2 regions of the Priestia sp. MDV22-iso46 genome follow, and region 2 is predicted to be linked to the other one. Evidence: a T-box and tRNA genes for the amino acid it is inferred to sense, from the RefSeq annotation. Region 2 holds a T-box; the other holds one or more tRNA genes.

Region 1 (10,758 bases), on a different contig from region 2:
AGAAATAGCAGCTCCAAACACAAACATAAAAGGAGTGACAAACATTTGAGGAATCCACTTAGAATGTGCCGTCACGAAATTCGAAAAACCCAAGTCTTCTGTAACAGCGGATAATCCCCATACTACCGATAACAACAGAATAACGGACATTAAGTCATTGCCTCCTGTGATAAAACCATTAAGCAAATTCTGTAATGTAAAGCGCTGAAATAAGAAAAAAATGAGGGTAATTAACGTAGTCATAATCAAAGCTACTACCATCGCTTCTAGTACGTCTGCTTTAATAAATGCTTCAAAAAAGGTGTGACTTTTATGATGTCCACTCCACCATGTTAAAAGTAAGGTGAGTGAGATCACGACAAGTAAAGGCACTAAGAGATTCCAAGGCTTAGAAGGCAAATCCTTCGATACGCAAGGATGACAATCATGCCAATCTTTTTCGTCTTCTTCCTCAAGCTTCATAGGAGCCGTAGATGTTGAATGATGAAAAAAGCTTAAATAAATCCCTACTAAAATAATTACAATCGAAAAGAAATTATAAGGAATACTTTGAATGAACAAAGAATAAGCGTCTTGTTTTATGCCTTGATGATCAATCGCCATTTGAATGATTGATACCATATATCCTACAAATGCCGTTGCCACAGGAATTAAGACGATAACAGGAGTAGCAGTTGTTTCAATAACAAACCCTAGCTCTGCTGTCGTCATTTTCACTTTTTTCAGCAGCGCTCTCATGATGGGCGCGATCGTAACAAAACGAAATGTCGGAGCACTGAATGTCCCAATGGTTGAAACATAGGTTAAAATAAGGGCTTTTTTTCTTGTATCAATTCTTTCTGCAGCAGTTTCCACAAACCCCTTAACTCCTCCAGCCATCTTAATCATTCCGATAAGCCCTGAAAACGCGTATAAAAAGACGACGATTTCTATATTACTTTTATTTCTAAGAGCTTGTACAACGTAGTGAAGTAGCTTTTCAACACCTCCAATAATCGAATGATCAATCAAATAAGCGCCTACTAATAAGCCCAAAAACAACCCTGGCAGCACTTGTTTGGTGAAAATAGCTATTGGAATAACAATTAAAAACGGTATAATGGAAAACCAACTAGATTCCATAGGACTCTCCCCTATCTTAAAAACCATATTAGATGTCTTCACGTATCGTTCATTAGCTTTTAATGTAACCCCAATATTATGTGTATATTCACGAAAACAACACGTATAAGCAGTACTGCTTTAATAAAATATTTCTGATTAAAAACAGCATAATAAAACTCTTTATTTCTACAACAAAAAAGCAGTTTGCACATGCAAACTGCTTTTGAAAAGAAGCGGAAGACGAGGTTCGAACTCGCGACCCCCACCTTGGCAAGGTGGTGTTCTACCACTGAACTACTTCCGCGCATATATGAAAATAAAGATGCGGGTGAAGGGACTTGAACCCCCACGTCATAAGACACTAGATCCTAAGTCTAGCGCGTCTGCCAATTCCGCCACACCCGCGTGTGAACTAAAAGATAACTCCAAAATGGCAGGGGCAGTAGGAATCGAACCCACACTGACGGTTTTGGAGACCGTAGTTCTACCTTTAAACTATGCCCCTAGAAATGATTTCTTCAAAAGAACCTCGTTTATTAACGACGCTATATCATAATAAAACATATATGGAATTTCGTCAATAGGTCTTTTGATAAATCATAACTAGTACTAGCAGTTTCAAAAAAACTGTGAGGCATATCACAGCTTTTTACACATTCCCTTCACCAGCTGCAGTCTTCTTTAATCTCCGCTATTTGTTTTTAGAGACTCTACTGTAACATAGTACTATACAAAATGTCTCCAAAATCGCGTAAAGACCGAAAGAATATGTAGAAGTGCAGATTTTACAGGAGGCACGTTTTTTTGAGAATCCGTATTAAAATCCACAGGTTCTCCCTCATTTCCCACAAGCATACTGTGAGAAATTTTAGTTTCAATAGCTCCTGTTAACTCGGCTGCAAATTCTTCACTATCTATCATAACCATGGATTCAGTATTTAAAAATGCAGAGCGGGAATCTAAGTTAAAAGAACCAACTGCACTTAAACGCTGATCATAAACAACAGATTTCCCGTGAATTGAATAGGGCTTTTGATATTCATAAAGCTTTGAACCAGCTTTTATGACGTGATTCTTCACTCCCAAGTATGCAGAAAAAGCCATAGCATTTGGAGTGGATGTAATAGAATTAGTTAAAATAATTCTTTGTACTTTGGGTTTTACCCGCTTATCTATATACCGTTCCATCTCTTTTGTTGGTACGATATAAGGGCTTTGAACAACAATGGATTTTTCAGCTTGTTGGGAAAGCTTAATAAATGTTTTCCATATAAAAGGGCTTTTATTAATTCTCTGAATAGGATTTGTAATAAAAGAAACCTTTCTTGTAGGCATCGTTGATTCTCTCCATACAATATAAGGATGGACAAAAGGTTCGTTTGCTTTTTTTGCCTTTTCGTATTGATCTATCAACAATTTTTTTCCTGAAAGACCACGAAATTGTTTAGTCTTCTTGAGCTTTTGAAAAGCTTTGCGTGTATACGGATGAGTCCATAATTTCTCTACATACTTCTCCATTGAGAGAATGACACTATGACTTTCTTGCTTTGTGTTATAAATCAGCACATCACGGTCATAGACAAAATTTTTATCTGGTTGACTGGCCAAGTATTTATCTCCAATATTTCGTCCTCCAATAATACCTAATTGGCCATCGACTACTATTATTTTATCGTGAAGACGATTATGCCAGGTCCAAGGTTTAAAAATAGTGAAGGGCTCATAGTACTTTAATTCTATATTATTGTGGAAAGCTAGAGCATAAAGAACATTTTTTCTCTTGCCTTTTAACCCATGAGAGATCCCGTCTAATAGCACTCGAATACGTATACCTCGATCCGCAGCTTCGAATAAAGCGCCCATAAGTAAATCCGAAGAACGACCTTTACCGATGGAAAAGTAAGCAATATCAATTGTATGCCTCGCTTCTTGAATCATCTGCATCCGAACAAGCCCTGAAAAATAACCGTTTTCCAAAAGCATAACCCGGTCTGTGGATTCTTCCTTTCCGTAAAAATTCTCAGTATTCATTACTTTTAAGTCTTTTCCCTTGTGCAAAGGGACATAAAACAGTACCACTGCAGTTACGAATACATATATGAAGTACAATACGACAATCATTATTAGTATATTTATTAGCATGTTCCTGTCACAATCCCTTTCCATTCTTATCGTTCTGTTTTTATTAGGATTCTTACTTTTTTAACTTCTATACCTTTTAAAATAAGAATGGAATGATGGATTATTTGTTACACCACTGTTGATTTCCGTGCAAGTCTTCGCCTTTCCCCCAAACAATAGCCAGAAGCAATTATATACACGAAACCTACGTTCACACTACCAATAAAAAAAGCAGAAGTTCATTATCTTCTGCTTTTACAATTTATACCCTATTGTGAACCTGTTCTAAGTAAAACAGCGGCTCTTTTATTGATTAAGGTTGTTCTCCATATCTTTTATATCTTGCTGAAACTCTGTTAAACGCTGACGCTGTGTTTCAGAAGCATTTTCAAGCGCATTCTCAATTTGCTGAGAGGCTTCATTCACTTCACCTATCGCTTGCTTCGCTTCATGGCCGTACGATGCATCATTTTTAGCTTCATTTGCCTGTTCATATGCATCTACTGCTTCTTTATGCCCCTGCTGTGCTGCTTGAAACGATTGTTGTTTATCTTTATTGTATGGGAATTTTTTCATCATAGTGCTCCTTTCCATTTGTTCACTCTTTAGTGTGGCATTTTTCTACATATTCATACAACGCTTCAATAGGTTAAAGCTAAGTGTATATTCCTCATAACAAACCCCTCAATCATATAAGAGCCCTAGAAAATATCTTCTATCTCCTGAAATACTTTCTATATTTTACAGAAATGTATAATGACTTTCTTTAGCGGACATCATACGAATAGCTTATCTGAACGAAAAAATGTATTGGGGTTGACTGCATGCACTTGTTTCTTTCCTTTTTGATCATTTGTGCAGGGATTATATGGATGGAAATAAAAAGATTACCTCAACACTCTCATAAAAAGGAACGGAACATTTTTATTGTGTTCATGACAATCAGTATCATAATCGCTCTTGCAAAAATCTTTCGGCTGCCTCTACCGAACCCTTCTGATTGGGTAGAAGTAATGTTTCAACCTTTAAGTCACTTATTATTCCGTTGGATCACTTAATTAGTGTATATGGCAAAAGGATGTGCTCATTTTGCTTAATGAAATCAATATTTCAGCTGCGCAGTTTCGCAAATTAGTAACTTTGTATAGCATCGGAAGCACAATTATTGTTGTACCTGCCGCTATTACAGCTGATGCTCATCAAGATGCCTGGATTGCCGCACTCTTCGGTGTTGCATTAGGAATTGGCTTAGTTTTGCTTTTTACCTCACTAGGAAAAATGTTTCCAACGCTTACGCTGATGGAAATGAACGAAAAAATTTTTGGCAAACTATTTGGAAAGATTGTTTCTGCTGTTTTTGTGTTATCCAATTTATTTATCAGCAGTCAAGTTCTTTACTATGTAGGGAATTTTCTCACTACACAAATTCTTCCCTACACCCCGCTTACAGCCATCCACATTGCATTTATGGGTGTGGTCATCGTAGGAGTACGCCTAGGAATAGAGGTTATTGCACGAAGTGCCGAGATTTTATTCCCTTGGTTTGTCGGATTATTCGGGCTTCTCATTGTGTCTATGATCCCTCAAATTAAAATAGAGCATCTTCAGCCTGTGTTCGAAATCCATCCAAAAGCTTTTATTCGTGCTGTTTTAACGTTTTTAAGCATAAGTTCTTTGACTTATACGATTCTGCTTATGATTTTCCCTTCCCATACACCAGACACGAAAAAGGCAACTCAATCTTTTTATATAGGTAATGTAGCCGGTGGACTAGTGATGGTTACGTTAATCTTACTCGGAATTTTAGTACTTGGTCCTTATTACTCCCAAATCACCATGTTTCCAAGCTATGAATTAGGAAGAAGAATTGATGTAGGAAACTTTCTTCAAGGAATTGAAGTAATTATTGCTATTATATGGTTTCTTACTCTTTTCTTTAAAGTTTCTCTTTATTTTCATGCTTCTATCGCTGGGCTTTGCCACATTTTTAACGTTAACGAAACTCGATTTCTAACGTTACCGATGGGGTTAATCGTTACAACTTTTTCTATTATCGTTTATCCAACTATTATCTATCAAAAAACATGGTTAGCCGAAACGTGGATTCCCTATAGTTTTTTCGTAGGGGCTTTTTATCCTTTTATTCTTCTTATTATAGGCTGGATCCGCTTTAGACCTGCTAAAATAAAAAAGATAATAAAATCTACATAAAAAAAGCAGGTAGTCACCTGCTTTTTTTATGCTTGAAGCGCTTGAAGTCCTGCTTGGTTTAAGAAATGCCAAGGCTTATTAAAGTGCGGTTGAAAGAAAAAGTCCATAAAGCCAAGCTCATCGATGGTCATTTCCTGCTGTACACATACAGACAATGTATTGATTGCTTGAGTAGCATCAATTTTAGAAATAACCTGTGCGCCTACAATTCGTCTTGTTTCTTCTTCAAATACTACTTTCAACGTAATATTTTCGTACGTTGGCATGAATTCAGGTCGGTTATTCTCTGATATTGTGATACTTTTCACATTCATATCAAAAAGAGAAGCTGCTGTTTCAGTTATGCCGGTAGATGCAACATTGTAATCATAAATATGCAGACCTGACGTTCCTTGTGTTCCCATATACTTAATCGTTGACTTAACAAGGTTTTGAGCTACTAATGTTCCCATTCTAACTGCATTTGTAGCAAGCGGAATATAGGCATGTTTCTTAATCGGATTATAGTAAATGGCACAGCTATCTCCGGCAGCAAATATATCTTTTTTGCTTGTTTGCATATATTCATCAACCACAATTGCGCCGTTTGGAAGCATGTCTACTTGTCCTTTTACTAATTCTGTATTTGGACGGAAGCCAACACACAGAATAACAAGATCCGCTTCGTATTCGCCTTTAGTTGTCACTACTTTTTCAACAGATCCCTCACTGCCTACAAATTTAGTAACCGCTTGGTTTAATGCTAATTTAACTCCTCGATTTTCAAACTCAGTTTCCATTAGATTCGTAAATTCTGGATCAAGATATTTATTTAAAATGCGATCAGCACTATCAATAAACGTGACTTCTTTTCCATACACTTCGAATGCTTCTACTAATTCTGCACCAATATAGCCCGCACCAATTACGGCTATTTTCTTCGCTTGCTTCGCTTTTTCAATAATGTGATTAGCATGCTGATAGTTTTTACAAAGCACAACATTATTTAAATCGATGCCTTCAAGGTTTGGAATGATCGGCCATGATCCAGTTGTCATCACTAATTTATCAAATGTATCTTCAAATTCTTCGTTGGTTTCTAAATTTCGTACAGCTATTTTTTTACCATCTGTATCAATATTCGTAACTTCATATTTCATTTTCATATTTACACCCATCTCTTGCAATTCAGACGGTGAAGAGTAAAATAAGCCATTTGCATCTTTTACGACCCCGCCTACATAGAGCGCAATTCCACAAGACAAAAATGAAACATTATCATTTCGCTCATAAACTGTAATTTTAGCTTCTGGATAAAGTTCTGCCATATTTTTTACTGCTGCCGTTCCTGCATGTGTACACCCTACTACTGCAATTTTCATAGATGATATCCCCCTTAGGATTATAGAAAATATGATATTGTGAATTTATTCACATATATTGTGAAATGTTTCACATATCTTTTACAATTCTTATTATACAAACATGTTTGTCCTTTTTCAAGAGTTATGTGAAAAAAATCACATACTTTTTTAAAAAAATATGTTACAGGGTTCTTTAAATAGCTTTGAAGCTTGATATGATGCGCTTTTCTTGCTGATGCGCTGTTGATGAAAAACTTCATCAGCTTGTTTTTTTACGTAGAAACTTACTATCCAATGCACTCTCCATCCAAAAAAATAAGACGGATAAAAGAATCATCGCTAAAATAGATAAACGAATTCCGCTCACAAGCAAGTCTGCTATATAAACTGATAGAAAAGTAAAAAATATATCTACAGAAGCTGCAAATGTTACAAATAGTACTCTATTCAGTCTGGCATTCTTCATTAAAAAAATGAGTGTCTTTGAAAAAAGCTATAAAGCCAAATACAAAAATAAAAAATAGAAATAAATATATGGCCCAGTAGGACTCATATTCCACTCCCATTACTTTAAGGAAGCCTATAAAACCAAAAAAATAGCTTCCCATTAGTATCGCTAAAATGATTAGTACCATCGCTCCTACTATAAAGAACGCGATTAAACGATCCATTCCCCTGCTTTTTCTTTTCATTGTTCCACTCCACCTTACTTACTCATCACTTAATCCATATTATACGAAAAAAGTGCGATACCGTGGTATCGCACTTTTCTAGATTATTTATCTTTTTTATCTTGAAGGGCTTGTTTTAAAGCATCACCCAAGCTTGAACCAAATGCTCCGTCATCATTATATTTGTTAAGAAGCTTTCGTTCTTCTCGTTTTGAAATCTTTTTCTTTTTGTCCTCAGCTTTCTCCACTACTTGACATGAACGGCATTGGAAATACGTGCCCGCTTTTCCTGAATGAATTTCCATTCGCTTGTGACACTGCGGACAGCGTCGATTCGATAGTTTAGGGTCTTTTGCGCGTCTATAGCTGCACTCAAGGCTTGAACAAACGAGCACTCTTCCTTGCTTTGTTTTCTTTTCTTTCAAGAAAGAACCGCATTCCGGACATTTAGAGCCCGTTAAATTATGAGGTTTGTACGTTTGATTACTCGTTTTTACTTGCTTAACTAGCTTTTCTGTTTGTTCGCGAATATTTGTTAAGAACTCTTTTGCATTTCCTTTTCCTTTAGCAATTGCTTCTAAGTCACGTTCCCACTTAGCCGTAAGCTCAGGCGACTTTAACTCATCTGCTACTAGGTCAATCAGCTGCTTTCCTTTTTTGGTTGCGTGTAGACGATTGTTTTGGCGATCAATGGACTCATTTTGCAGAAGTTTTTCAATAATATCTGCACGTGTTGCCGGAGTACCTAAATTATGTTTTTCCATTTGTCCAAGAAGATCCGCTTCTGTATAGCGCTGCGGCGGCTCTGTAAATGCACTTTTCATCGTTACATCTTGAATGAGCAGCTTGCTGCCTTCTTCCATATCAGGCAGCTTCACCGTTGCTTCTGAGTCTCCACCAGAAACTTTTTTGAAGCCTGCATTCACGACTTGCTTTCCGCTTGCTACTAACTGTTCCCCATTTACTTCAAGCTCTGCTTTAACCACTTCATACTCATATGCAGGATAAAATAATGAAATAAATCGCTTTGCAATTAAGTCATACAGCTTTCGTTCATCAGCTGATAAGTCCTGTAGAAACACGGGCTGATCCGTTACGATAATAGCATGGTGATCACTTACTTTTTCGTTATTAACCACTCGCTTTGGCAACTGTGCATTTCTTAAAATTGAACGAACCTCTTCTTTATATACAGCAGAGATGCTTTCCAAACGCTCTTTCATAGTAGAAACCATATCTGTTGTTAAATAACGGGAATCTGTACGTGGATATGTGACTAACTTATGCTGTTCATATAACTTTTGAAGTACATTCAATGTCTTCTTAGCAGAGAAGTTAAAGCGTTTGTTAGCATCCCGCTGCAGTTCGTTTAAGTCATAAGGAAGCGGCTGCGCTTCTTTATGCATTTTGCGCTTAATTGTTTTTACAACTGCCTCACCTGATAATTTTGAGTGCAGCTCTTTTGCGCGTTTTTCATCAAAAATGCGCTTTTCATTGCCCTTTTGCCAAGCCGCTTCAAAAGATGAAAACTGAGCTGTAAGCGTCCAATATTCACTAGGTTTGAATGTGTTAATTACTTGTTCACGCTCAATTATCATCGCAAGCGTCGGAGTTTGTACCCTTCCTGCCGACAATGGTTCTTCGTATTTAGTCGTTAACGCTCTCGTCACGTTTAAACCGATAAGCCAATCAGCTTCTGAACGACAAACAGCTGAATCATACAAGCGATTAAACTCTGTTCCTGGTTTTAACTGTTTAAACCCGTCACGAATTGCTTTATCCGTTTGAGACGAAATCCAAAGGCGTTTAAACGGCTTGTTCCAGCGTACCTTTTCCATAATCCAGCGTGCTACAAGTTCTCCTTCACGCCCTGCATCAGTCGCAATAATTAACTCTCCAATATCCTTTCTTTTTGCTAGATCGGATACTGTGCGAAACTGAGAACTCACTTTACGAATTACTTTTAATTTCATTTTCTCAGGCATGATTGGCAGATCTTCTAATCGCCACGTTTTATATTGGTTATCATAATCCTCTGGTGTTTGTAATTCAACTAAATGACCGAGTGCCCATGTTACGACATACTTTGGTCCTTCAATATACCCTTTTTTTGTTTGGGTGCTGCCAAGTACGCGCGCAAGATCACGTGCTACACTTGGCTTTTCTGCTAATACAAGTGATTTCATTTTATGTATACCTCCAATTCACTTGTTCCATTATACATGATTGTATACTTTTTGTACGACTTCAAGATTAAGTTTACATAATAATATTATAATAAATAAAGCTGAAGAATTTCTCTTCAGCTTCTAGCTACTTCTTTTTATAAAATAGTCGCGAGATAATTAAACCGATAGCTCCTAAGACGATAAATAACAAGGCCCGTATAGCCATTGGGATAAAAGGTAAATCGTATAAAACAAGTTTAAAAAGTGTTAAGAACAAAATGCCCACACCGATATACGTTGCTGTTTTAAACGTTTTAAGTGATCCTATTACAAATGCTGCAATGGACAGCCCTAACCAAACGGCCGTCATAATAAGCGTTTGCGGATTAGCGGAAAGATGATTGGTGCCAGCGGCCGTAACTTCCGTAGCAAAAATTAAAGAAAGAATAGAAAAAACAATACTTCCTCCAATTTTGAACGTATCGTGCTCATCCTGTTCTGTTTTTTGAATGCTGATCCATATAAATACTAGAATAGAAGCTAACACAACAAGCCAATTTAATGTCGGAAGAGACAGCACTTGTTCGATTGGTGTAACTAAGATATACGTTGCACTCAGTATATAAATTGTATAAGAAAATAGTTGATGAAGTAGATTTTTATACGTCATGGCGATATAGTAAACAGCAAGTCCTTGAATCACATATAAAATGACTCCTTCTCTTAAATCGACGAGCTGATGAATAAAAAACGCTACTGCAACAATTAAATAGGTAATAAAAAATTCAAATTTCTCTTTAGAACTTCTTACTGCGTAAACACCTACTGCGTAAATAATAACTAGCGCAAGCAGCACCATTGTGGTCGTGCCATCGTCAAAAACGGTGAGCAGCCAGCCGTACGTAACTGCTAAACTCGATAGAAGGGTAAACGCATATACTTGGAGTACGGACTGTGATAGAAAAAAACTAGAAATTAAGCATAAATGCTGAATAAGAATCGCCATACCTAATAACTCTTTTACACCATTATCACCAACAAACGAGTAATAAATGAGTAGCGTAAGATTTAATAGTACCGCGGAAAGAACATATAAAATTGAATATTTTTGTTTGATTGCCACATATAAAAAGGCAATAT
Region 2 (10,758 bases):
GCCACTAGATCCGTCTTCTGAGCCTGCTGGTATGCATACAAAATTAATTATTGATGCTACAACTCCAGTTGCACCTGACTTTGCTCGAGATACCGAATTACTAGCTGTTCCAGAAAAAGCAGAGGAATGGTCAAAAATTCTTCGCGATTTAGTTAAAGAAGGAGGAAATAAATAATGAAATGTCCTAGATGTGAATCTGAAAAAGTAAATCTCTTAACAAAAGCTCCAGTGGATGACGCTTGGGAAGTATATATTTGTGAGACTTGCACCTTGTCATGGAGAAATACAGAAGGTCCTAATATAACTGACCCAGAAAAATATGATAAACGTTTTAAGCTAAATCCTGCTGAATTCAAAGAATTGGATCAAATTCCTCCAATTCCTGAGTTAAAAAAATAATCATTGAAAAAGATCCCTATTCACAAATTAAATAGGGATCTTTTTCAGTCTATCGGAGAGTCTAAAAGGCATGCGTATTAATGGATATGCCTTTTAAGATTTTTTATTTTTATTAATCCTAATTTATTATAGTTAAGTTTACATAAAACACGTTCTCGGTAGAAGCATGATAAAAAGTCCTAAAAAAGGACTTTACATACTAATTACACTCTGTTAGAAATTACACCAATATACAGTATCCATTGATGATGAGATATCCTTTACCTCATGAAATTCAATTAACATATCTTTCAACCTACTCCCAGTACGTGAGTTACTATCAACATTGTAAAATTGATAAACGTTTACTTGGTATATTCCATTTTGAATCGAAATACGATAATTTGAACAATTTTGGTCAGGAACCTTTCTATGATTAAATTGAGCAGCCATTGTTAAACAGTCATAATCCACTAAATACAATTCTTTATTGGTTACACGTATATAGCCTTGTGCTTGTCGATAACTACCCTTTACTTTGTTCTCTTGGTTTACAGTAACCTTAACTTTCCAAGAATGTTCTATTCCATTTACAGACATTTGAAATACCATAATATTCGCATTCTTTGTTTCTTCTCCAAAATGTTTTAGTAGTTGGTTAAGCGACCAATCCTCATCTACAAATGACATATATGTATCTGCATTGGCGATACCGATAAAAGTTGTATCTCCAGATTTCATTTTATATTTCATACTTTATCTTTCCCTTCTCCATTAAAACCCTCTTTTATTAGCCGTTATTCTTAGCAAATAAGCCTTTTATTTTCTATTTTTGCAATTGCAGGTACTGTTTGTAAAGTATTCTACCAATAATTCATTCTATTACTTTTATGATTTTGATTTGAAGAAGAGTAGTTGTAGAAAAAGCATGATTCTTGGTGATTTTCTCTGTTTTAGAATACATATCGTATACAAAATTAGTTAACATAATCAGCGTTATAGGAATCCTGATAAAATATAAATAATAGCTAAATAAAGTTATAATAGATTATAAGTATAAAATAAGGTGAGATGTATTGATGATGGACTTTATATCTGATCTCCTTTCAGGTGGATTAGGATTCAGCACGGATGTTTTAGATACAAGGAAAATTGACAGTAATATTACGTTACTAAGACAGCAAGAATGGTTTAAAAAGATTTACGAGAATAACCAATACTATTTACTACTTATTGGAAATAGAGAAGTCAGAGCTTACTTACAAAGTAATTTTCGTGTTAAAAGAATAATCCGTAATGAGAAAGCACAAGCAAAGTTCTTACTGCTCTTAAATAAAAAGTTGAAGATATGATTACTAAGGCATAAAAAGCAGAACATCAAATGTGATGTTCTGCTTTTTATAAATTTAATTTATAATGCTATAAAAATATTAACGTTCATTTTCCTACATCGTTCGATAAGGCATAAACGTTCCGCCAAAAAAATAACTCCATACAATGAGAAGTACAGCAAATAAAATGAACAAGAACCAACCTCTGGAATATGCGTTTAATTCTTGTTTGTTTTGTATCTTTTCTCTGTATTTTCGTTGGACATCATGATGTTTCGATATATTTTTCATTAACATTCCTCCCTTGAATATGGAACAAACAATTGGAGCCAGTGTTATGAAATATAAAACATACTATACATTACCTTTTTTCCTTATAACTATATTTATGAAAGGTGTTTTTTTAGGTTGAAGTAGTCTTTGCACCAGAACCTCAAAGACTTCAAGGAGCCAGTGAGCTCTTATTACGTTCTTCTTTGCTATTTATATCCATTACTACTTCTAACAAAAAGAGGAGAAACACAGCTATAAGCTCAGTTATAGATGGAATATTAATGCTTCTAATTAATTCATCAGCAGTATGTATAGCAAACCAAGAAAAGCTACAATCAATGACCAGTCTCACCAGGAATTTTCTTTTAGAATTTCTAATTTGTTGAGAAAATGTATTAATAAGAAATATTGATAATAAATCAACTATAAATCCAATAATAAAAAATAGTAAGAGGAATATTAATAGAGATAGAAATGAATCGTATTGTACCCCAAATATTTTAAATAAACCAATGAATCCAAACACAAATGCTCCTAGCATTAATGAAATAGCAATAATAATAATTAAAGTTATAAAAATAACAGTAAATGATTTAGCAAAAAAATTAGATATATTGTGAGAGGGTCCAGTTTTCTTTGCTTTCAAGGTAAACATTCACACCCCTTGCTGTTAATTTTTCTTTAATGTATTTATCCTAGCCAATTGTGCGTATAGGCTAGGATTCCTAAGATGGCTCCAATTCCAGCTCCAAATAAAGTAGCCCCTACTAGTTTTAATTTATTATTATTATAAGTCATAAAAAACCTCCTTTTATCCAATTATATACAAAAATGGTTTTTAGTAAATGAATCTCTTTAAACGATATAATTAATATGTACATACACCCTTAGTTACCATAAAACCAATTATCGGTACTCAATAATATTGAAAAACAAATAAGCCATATAGAAATATGGCCTATCTGTAACCAATTCTTTATTTATCCAGGTAGCTATTTATAAGAATGTGTCTCATATCGGTTTACGGAAAGAATAGCACCATTTATTATAATCAAGTTTTTCCTCATAAAATCTGTGTGCATTGGTTCGTTGAATTCCTGACTCTAGGGCAACAAATTCAGCTCCATTTGCCTTAGCCCATTTTTCTATATGGCTTAATAGTTTATAACCATAACCTTTGGAACGGTGTTCTTCACCTGTTACTAGATCATATACAAAGACATATTTTTTATTATAAAAGTTTACTTGTAAGCCCACTCCCGTTAATGCCACAATTCTGTTTTCATTATATAGAGCAAAAAGCTTGTATCCATTTTGTTTCATCTGTTTTAGAAGTTCTAAATAACCTTCTTCTGTTAAATCTGTACGTAATTGCTTTAATATCGGGAATGCTTCTAAATATTGATCATGGTCAATTAACTCTATAATTTTTTCTGTTGAAGCTATCATAGGTTATCCCCCTCATTACCTAAACTATAATTTTTTAAGTACATATATATAGCTTAAAGTATTGCTGATACCTAGGGTAGGGTCAGATTTAATATAATTTATACTGTCACTTTCTAGTTACCATAATCAAAATTATCGGCAATCGTTTTTCCTTTTAACTCTTTAGATCTTGATATAGATCTAATTCTTTGATTAAAAGCTTATAAAAAATGGATAGCTAAATTCTTTTCTACTTTGAACAATGAATTGAATGGGAGTTTCTTTATTTCTTTTGTTACTCAGGTTTTCTCCTGTTGCGTTTTCACCTTCATACCATATCTTCCCTTTACTGCTCTTTTCAATTGTCTCATCGCCGTCAAAGTATAGCTCAAATCGATTCTTATGATAATAATTGAATATTTCTTTTTGGCTTAGTTCAGATGATAGCTTCATGTATGCAGCAACAGTTGGACGCCCCCCACTTCCCCAAGGTCCTCCACCGTATAAAACTCCATGATTAAAATCTTTTTCAATTACCTTTGTTTTTTGGGGTAACGGATAATCGAAAAAATGATATGCATATCGTTTAGCGTATCTATGTTCTTGACCAAATATATAATAAGACAAGGAACTAATGCCTATTAAAACAAGACAAATAGATAATAATTTAAATTTATTCATATACTCCCTCTTAACTTATATTTTCTTACAAACCAATTGTCATTTTAACATAAATACCATAAATGTCCTTTTACAGCATGAATATCATATACAAAACAAGTTTCCATAATCGTTATTATAGGAAGATATTCAATATTTAAGTTAAAAACATACCATGTAATTCTATTTTTAAGTCTCTAAGATCAAGATTCTCACTTCTGTCTTATCTAAAATAATTGCTTTTTTACCAAATTGAGGTAAAATAATAGTAATATAAAAAGGCAATGAAAAAGAGGAGTACATATCTAGAGCATTATAGAGAGCTAATGGTTGGTGAAAATTAGTATGTGAGGATATGGAATGGACTTTGGAGCTTCGAACTGAAACATAAAGATTAGGATTCGACAGATTTCCTTCTGTTATCAAGGAAGCATATTCATTTTAGCTTGAATGTGTATAAGTGAGTTACAGATGTAACTAAATAAGGTGGTACCACGGGGTTTCTCGTCCTTTTATGGATGAGAAACCCCTTTTTTATTTCTAGTATAAATTTGGAGGAGATTATATGAATAAGCCTATTGTATTAACCGGAATTAAACCTACAGGTCATCCCCATCTTGGGAACTACATTGGTGCTATTAAACCGGCTTTAGAAATGGCGAAAAACCCCAATTATCAGAGCATGTACTTTATTGCTGATTATCATGCTTTAAATACAGTTCAAAATGCTAAACAATTAAGGTCATATACTTATGAGATAGCAGCTACATGGTTAGCTCTTGGTTTAAATCCTGAGAAAGTTATATTTTATCGCCAATCAGACGTTCCAGAAATTACAGAGCTCAATTGGATTTTATCTTCCATAACTCCTAAAGGTCTAATGAATAGGGCTCATGCATACAAAGCAAAAATAGACAAAAACACAGAAGAAGGATTAGATATAGATGCCGGTGTGAACATGGGATTATATACATATCCTATTTTAATGGCTGCTGATATTCTGATGTTTCAGTCAGATTTTGTTCCAGTCGGAAAAGATCAAATACAACATGTAGAAATTGCACGTGATATGGCATCTAGCTTTAATCATACATATTCAGAAACTTTCACACTTCCTCAATATGTAGTAACAGAAGAAACAGCTACTATACCTGGACTAGATGGGAGGAAGATGAGTAAAAGTTATGGAAATGTTATTCCTTTATTCGAAAGCCCTGAGAAGTTAAAAAAATTAATCTTTAAAATGAAAACAGATTCTTCTCTCCCAACTGAACCAAAAGATTCAAAACAATCATCTTTATTTATTTTATATAAAGAATTTGCTGAAGAAAGTGAAATCTTATATTTAAAACGACGATATGAGGAAGGAATAGGATGGGGAGAAGTCAAACAACAAGTATTTAATACTCTAAATAGAGAATTAGAAGGTCCTCGTGCAGAATATCATAATTATATAAATCAACCAAAACTTTTACAGGAAATTTTAGATGTGGGAGGAGAGAGAGCGAGAAAGAAGGCTCAAGAAAATTTACAGATTATTAAGCAGCGTATTGGTCTTACATTCTAAACAAAAAACTCTCACTGTATTAATTATATGATTTAATACAGTGAGAATTTCTGTATACTACATACAATCTTAGTTCACATAATGTAAGTTATCGGAAATGAAAACTATCTGCTTAGATACTTTACTTATTTTGCAAACTTACTTAATTCCGTGATGGCGTAGGCTACTTCTTCTTTTGTGTTGTAAAAATGAGGAGCTATTCGTATGACATTGTTTCTGGCAGAAACGAGAATGTTTTTTTCTTTTAACCTCTGCTCAATTTCAGAAGCATTAGCCATGTGAAAAGAAGTAATACCTGAAGTGATTTCCGTATCGAATGGGAGGTTAATCTGTAAGCCATTCTGCACTCCAAACTCTTTTGCAAACCTAGATAGCTCTTTCAAATAGAAATGAATAGGAGAGACTCCAACATCAAGCAACAACTTAAGTGCCGCGTGTGCAGCATACACACTAATAAAAGAAGGTGTGCCTGTTTCAAAACGACGAGAGCCAGCAGCATAGGTAGAGTGAAAGATATCAAATTTTGTCTCACTTTCTTGGCCAAACCAACCTGTATGTCTAGGCTTTACTTGTTCAGCGAGCTCTTTCTTCATATAAAGAAACGCTACACCTGGTATCCCCAACATGTATTTGCGTGTGACAGTAGCGAGCATGTCGATATTCATCTCTTTCACATCAATTGGGATATGACCTGCTGATTGAGACGCATCCACAAATAGAAGAGATCCTTTCTTATGAACAATATCGGCAATGCCTTTAAGGTTTTGCACAATTCCGTTCTCGTAAGAAGCATGGCTCATACACGTAAGTAATGTACGCTCTGTGACGTCTTTTTCATATTGTTTTAAAGGGATACCCCCATCCAATGAGCGCATGAGCGATACAGTAGCTCCATACTTTTCTTGCGCATACCAGACATGGCCGACAGTAGGGAAATCCATATCCGTTACGATAATTTCATTTTTACTAGGATGGTAGGATAGACTAGTCGCTACGGCCGAAAGAGCATCAGAAACAGAAGGTAAGATGGCAATTTCATCGGGTTCAGCGTTTATAAGTTCAGCGAATTTTTCTCTGGTCGCTTCCAGTTTCAATGTAGCTTGTTTCCAGTTAGTACCTAATGATAATAACTCATTGTGATAGTCTTCAATTGCTTGTGAAACAGGCTGAGCAATGGCGCCTTGAGAGCAACTAGCTACATGTACATACTCTGATAAAACGGGAAACAACGAACGATACGAACTAAAAGAGTTGTTCATCTCTCTCCTCCTTTTTCCTTAAAATTACATTTTAACATATTAGAAAGATAAAAAAGTGAATGAATACCATATACAAAGTTAGTTAACACAAAACCCCTTATCGGTACCTATTAAATAAACGAATTAAGGTGTGTTTCTTTATCACATATTAAAGCTTCAAGGTTTAGAGACTTAATTGTATCCTCAATATTTGTATCTTTAGCTAAAAGCAATGTTATAAACGAATCATAGATCCCCATAAATGCAAAATCCATATTTTCATCTGTGATAATTGACTCGTTAGGAGATAAGTTAGCTATTTCTAAAGATGACATATCATTGACTTTAAATGAACCGTTTGTGTCGTGAATAGGTTCAGAAAAATATAAAGTATTTGCCCCTTTTGAACAGAGGATCTCTACTAAACTATTTAGTATAAACAACGATGTACGATCTTCTTCGGGGTAATAAAAATCTGGATTAGAATTAACATAAGGAGCTAATTTTTTATATTCATCACTAGACACACCAGTAAGGTGTTGCAACGCTTTGAATAGTTCCTTGTAGGATTTTAAATTACATTTGGCCATTACTTCTTTCCATGATATTGGTTCTCCAAGTTTAAGCATTTCCTCATCACTAGGATATATATGCTGATAAGGATTTTCTCTCTTTGATTTATCCCAACCAAAGGGCATTTGAATAAAAGGGTGGAATAGAATAGCAGCAGAATTAAAGTCGTTAGGTAATTGGGACAAAATAGGTAAATCTCCATCGATCCATATATAATCCAACAAAACGAGACATCTCCTTTGAATATACTTAGTTACGTACATTTTATATACAGAGAACAGTAATTTCTAGTCAACATAATCAATTTTATAGGAAGAAATCTAACAACGAACGATTACGAGTTTAATTAGAATAATGTATTAGTGGTATATCAACAGATATAATATAATGAAATAAAAAGGGAGAAATATCCAAGATGAAAAAACGCTTGTTAAATTGGAGCATTATCATTGGAATTACTACTATTTTGGCTATTGGTATACCACGAATAATAAGTAATGAAGCAGAGGGTTTGAGTTCGCTAAAAGAAGAAAAAAAGGTAGAACAACTTGAAGGAGATTTCCGAAAATGGTCACTTAGACCACTGGACAAATTTATGGTGCAGAGCTACCAAGCTAAATCGAATGGACATCAGTGGAACACAGTAGAGGAAAAATCAATTGAAAATTATCGCGTTACATATTACACCTTTTTTGGCATACGTTACATGGAAGTAGAAGTTAGTTAAATCTAATAAATATATATAAACATAAAGATAAGAAGCCTTGGGAACAAGTAGTTCCCAAGGCTTCTTATCTTTATGTTGCCCCTAAAACTGCAACTATTGTAATTGATAAAACAGTGCTCAATAGCAAAGAGATGATCCAGTCTTTTTTATCTGTCATTTTCAAAAGTATATTTAAGGTTGAACTAATCGCAAGCAGAAAAAGAAAAACGAATAAAGTCATAATAAATTCCATTTCCTCATCTCCTTTTTTCCTTATAATTACATTTTATCACATTAGAAAGATAGAAAAGTGAATGAATACAATATTCATTGCTAGTTTACATAAACACTCTTTCCGGTACACATCAAAAAGAGAACCCCTATTGGGAAAAGGGTTCTCGATGGAGCCTTGTTTCTCCTTTATGCAGCTTTTTATACATCGTTGATATAACGGGGTTTCCCTGGATAAGTGGATAAGGATTTGATGTATAAAAAGTGCACGTTTTATACATATGCAATAGAATAAAAATACTTTACTTTATTATCCAAATTATTTATAATTTACAAGTCGATTAGTAAGTTAATCACCACTTACTGAAAAAACTATCTCATTCCATGAGATAGCTTTTTACTTTTATTTTTCACAGCATCCTTTCGATGACTTCAAAGGCAAGTAGTGAAATCATATAAAGCCCACATCTATTATTAAATCTAATAAGACACAAACCAGCTAATTATAACTGGTTTATATTATTAATCAGATAATTCCTTAAGGATATCTCTTTTCGATAAGTACATTGCTGGAATTAAGGTTGCAACTAATCCTGGTATAGGAGTAGTAATCAAACAAATTATTATCATTTTCCAAGGGAGAGTAATGCTATTATGATCAAGTGACAACAATAGTTGATTTAATAGTACAGATCCGAAGAGAGCTCCTAGGATTCCACCACCTAATGTGACCAGGGCTCCCTCTACTAACGTCAAACAAACTATATTTTTAGTTTGACTTCCTAAAGCGCGTATTGTAGCAAATTCTCGCGAACGTTCTTGAAGACTACTCGCCATACCATTCATTAGACCTATCATAGCTAACAAACAAATTAATACAACACATGATAATAAAATAGCAACCCTTTGATTAAATTGGTTATATAATGTCTGTAATTCAGTTTGACGGTCATATAATATAACTTTAGACGAAGGCTGATTTCCGATTAGGGTTTCAACTTTATTTTCTATGTCACTTTGGGATTTTTTATCGAGTATTTTATAATAGACTTCATTTATACTATCCATATTGAAATGTTTTTTCATAAATTCAGGTGAAGTATAGATGCCTATATCAGGACCTTCTTGCATAGGATAATCTTTTATAATACCAACTACTTTTAGGCTGAGTATTTGGTCTTTAGATTTTCCATCTTTGTAATCAAGTTTATCTTCTTTAAAATTCAATTCCTTATCATGGATAACTTTAATGTAGTCCCCCAATCTATAGCCTAACACTTTAGAACCATAATTTGTTATGATTACTCCACCTTGGTTTAATTGATTTACGTTTATGTTTCCTTTAGTGACTTTTAAGGATAAACTGCGCTTTACCTTATTAAAGTCTACACCTTGTAGACCTGTCATGACTTCTCTTTTTTTATTTATATTGTACAACATCAGCTTTGAATTCTTTTTGATATTAGATTCATCAAAGTTTTGAGTAAATACTGTAATATCTTTATAAACGGGGACTGATTTTACCCCCGGAATGCTGTCTACTTGCTTATAAAAAGTTAACGGTAATCCAGGTTTGTCATACTCTGAATTAGAGTCAATTACATGACTTAGAGGGTATTTCGTTAAAATGGATTTCTCCGTTGTATCTCTCACTGTAGTCAAAACACTTATTCCAACAATACTTATGATAACACCTAGCATGATTACACCTGCTATTTGTACGCTTCTTCGTAACTGTCTAATTGTATTACGACTTGCTAATAAACTATATTGTTTTAAAAAAGGTTTGATTATAAAAGATAATATTTTAACAGTACACCTTAACAAGAAAGAAATACCAAAAAATATAGATATGATTAATATGGCAGCCGAAAGTATATAGATCTTAGGATCATGGATTTTTACATAATTAAAAAAGCTTAGAGCAATAGATAAGAAAACTAAACAAACGCTAATAAAAGGTAAAGCAACCCTTGTTTTATGTTCTGTGTCAATGGATTGTCTGTATGCCTGCATAGGAGATAATTTGCCGGCTAAAGTTGCAGGGATTGTACTTGCTACTATTGTTATACAAGTACCTAATAACACGCTATACATAATTGAGGGCCATCCAATATAAATATTTTCTACTGGTATTCCACTCACTTTTGTTATTACATCCTTTAGAACAAAAGAGATTCCTATGCCAAAAATAACACCTAGTAAAGCAGATAAAATTGCAATAATTACTGACTCAGAAATCACTAACCATGCTATTTGTATCTTCTTTGCCCCTAATAACCTTAGAGTAGCTAATTCCTTTTTCTTTTCTTGAATCGACATTTGCAACGTGCTAATTAACAAAAGAGCACTTCCAATCAATACAGCTATATT

Evidence for each region. A T-box is a leader RNA that pairs with one kind of tRNA and senses whether it is charged. The one in region 2 lies ahead of AC4NPH_RS23225 (tryptophan--tRNA ligase), so its partner is inferred to be a tRNA-Trp.
Region 1: it has a tRNA-Trp gene. The T-box ahead of AC4NPH_RS23225 (tryptophan--tRNA ligase) is inferred to sense a tRNA for this amino acid. The anticodon was not compared.

What each region holds. Positions count from the first base shown of each region.
Region 1 is NZ_JBZVWT010000001.1:711,994-722,751, forward strand. It holds gene AC4NPH_RS03725 (Na+/H+ antiporter NhaC family protein) at 1-1,122, opposite strand, end outside; tRNA gene AC4NPH_RS03730 (tRNA-Gly) at 1,337-1,408, opposite strand; tRNA gene AC4NPH_RS03735 (tRNA-Leu) at 1,428-1,509, opposite strand; tRNA gene AC4NPH_RS03740 (tRNA-Trp) at 1,536-1,609, opposite strand; gene AC4NPH_RS03745 (phospholipase D-like domain-containing protein) at 1,831-3,225, opposite strand; gene AC4NPH_RS03750 (hypothetical protein) at 3,532-3,801, opposite strand; gene AC4NPH_RS03755 (GerAB/ArcD/ProY family transporter) at 4,306-5,436, shown strand; gene AC4NPH_RS03760 (FAD-dependent oxidoreductase) at 5,463-6,797, opposite strand; partial or broken gene AC4NPH_RS03765 (YrvL family regulatory protein) at 7,039-7,471, opposite strand; gene AC4NPH_RS03770 (DNA topoisomerase III) at 7,555-9,636, opposite strand; gene AC4NPH_RS03775 (DUF2339 domain-containing protein) at 9,764-10,758, opposite strand, start outside.
Region 2 is NZ_JBZVWT010000005.1:106,967-117,724, forward strand. It holds gene AC4NPH_RS23185 (non-oxidative hydroxyarylic acid decarboxylases subunit C) at 1-175, shown strand, start outside; gene AC4NPH_RS23190 (non-oxidative hydroxyarylic acid decarboxylases subunit D) at 175-399, shown strand; gene AC4NPH_RS23195 (hypothetical protein) at 613-1,131, opposite strand; gene AC4NPH_RS23200 (hypothetical protein) at 1,458-1,730, shown strand; gene AC4NPH_RS23205 (hypothetical protein) at 1,824-2,000, opposite strand; gene AC4NPH_RS23210 (YrvL family regulatory protein) at 2,152-2,637, opposite strand; gene AC4NPH_RS23215 (GNAT family N-acetyltransferase) at 2,994-3,431, opposite strand; gene AC4NPH_RS23220 (hypothetical protein) at 3,624-4,091, opposite strand; T-box leader at 4,346-4,585, shown strand; gene AC4NPH_RS23225 (tryptophan--tRNA ligase) at 4,636-5,637, shown strand; gene AC4NPH_RS23230 (aminotransferase class V-fold PLP-dependent enzyme) at 5,763-6,896, opposite strand; gene AC4NPH_RS23235 (DUF2711 family protein) at 7,007-7,672, opposite strand; gene AC4NPH_RS23240 (hypothetical protein) at 7,864-8,175, shown strand; gene AC4NPH_RS23245 (hypothetical protein) at 8,246-8,407, opposite strand; gene AC4NPH_RS23250 (ABC transporter permease) at 8,908-10,758, opposite strand, start outside.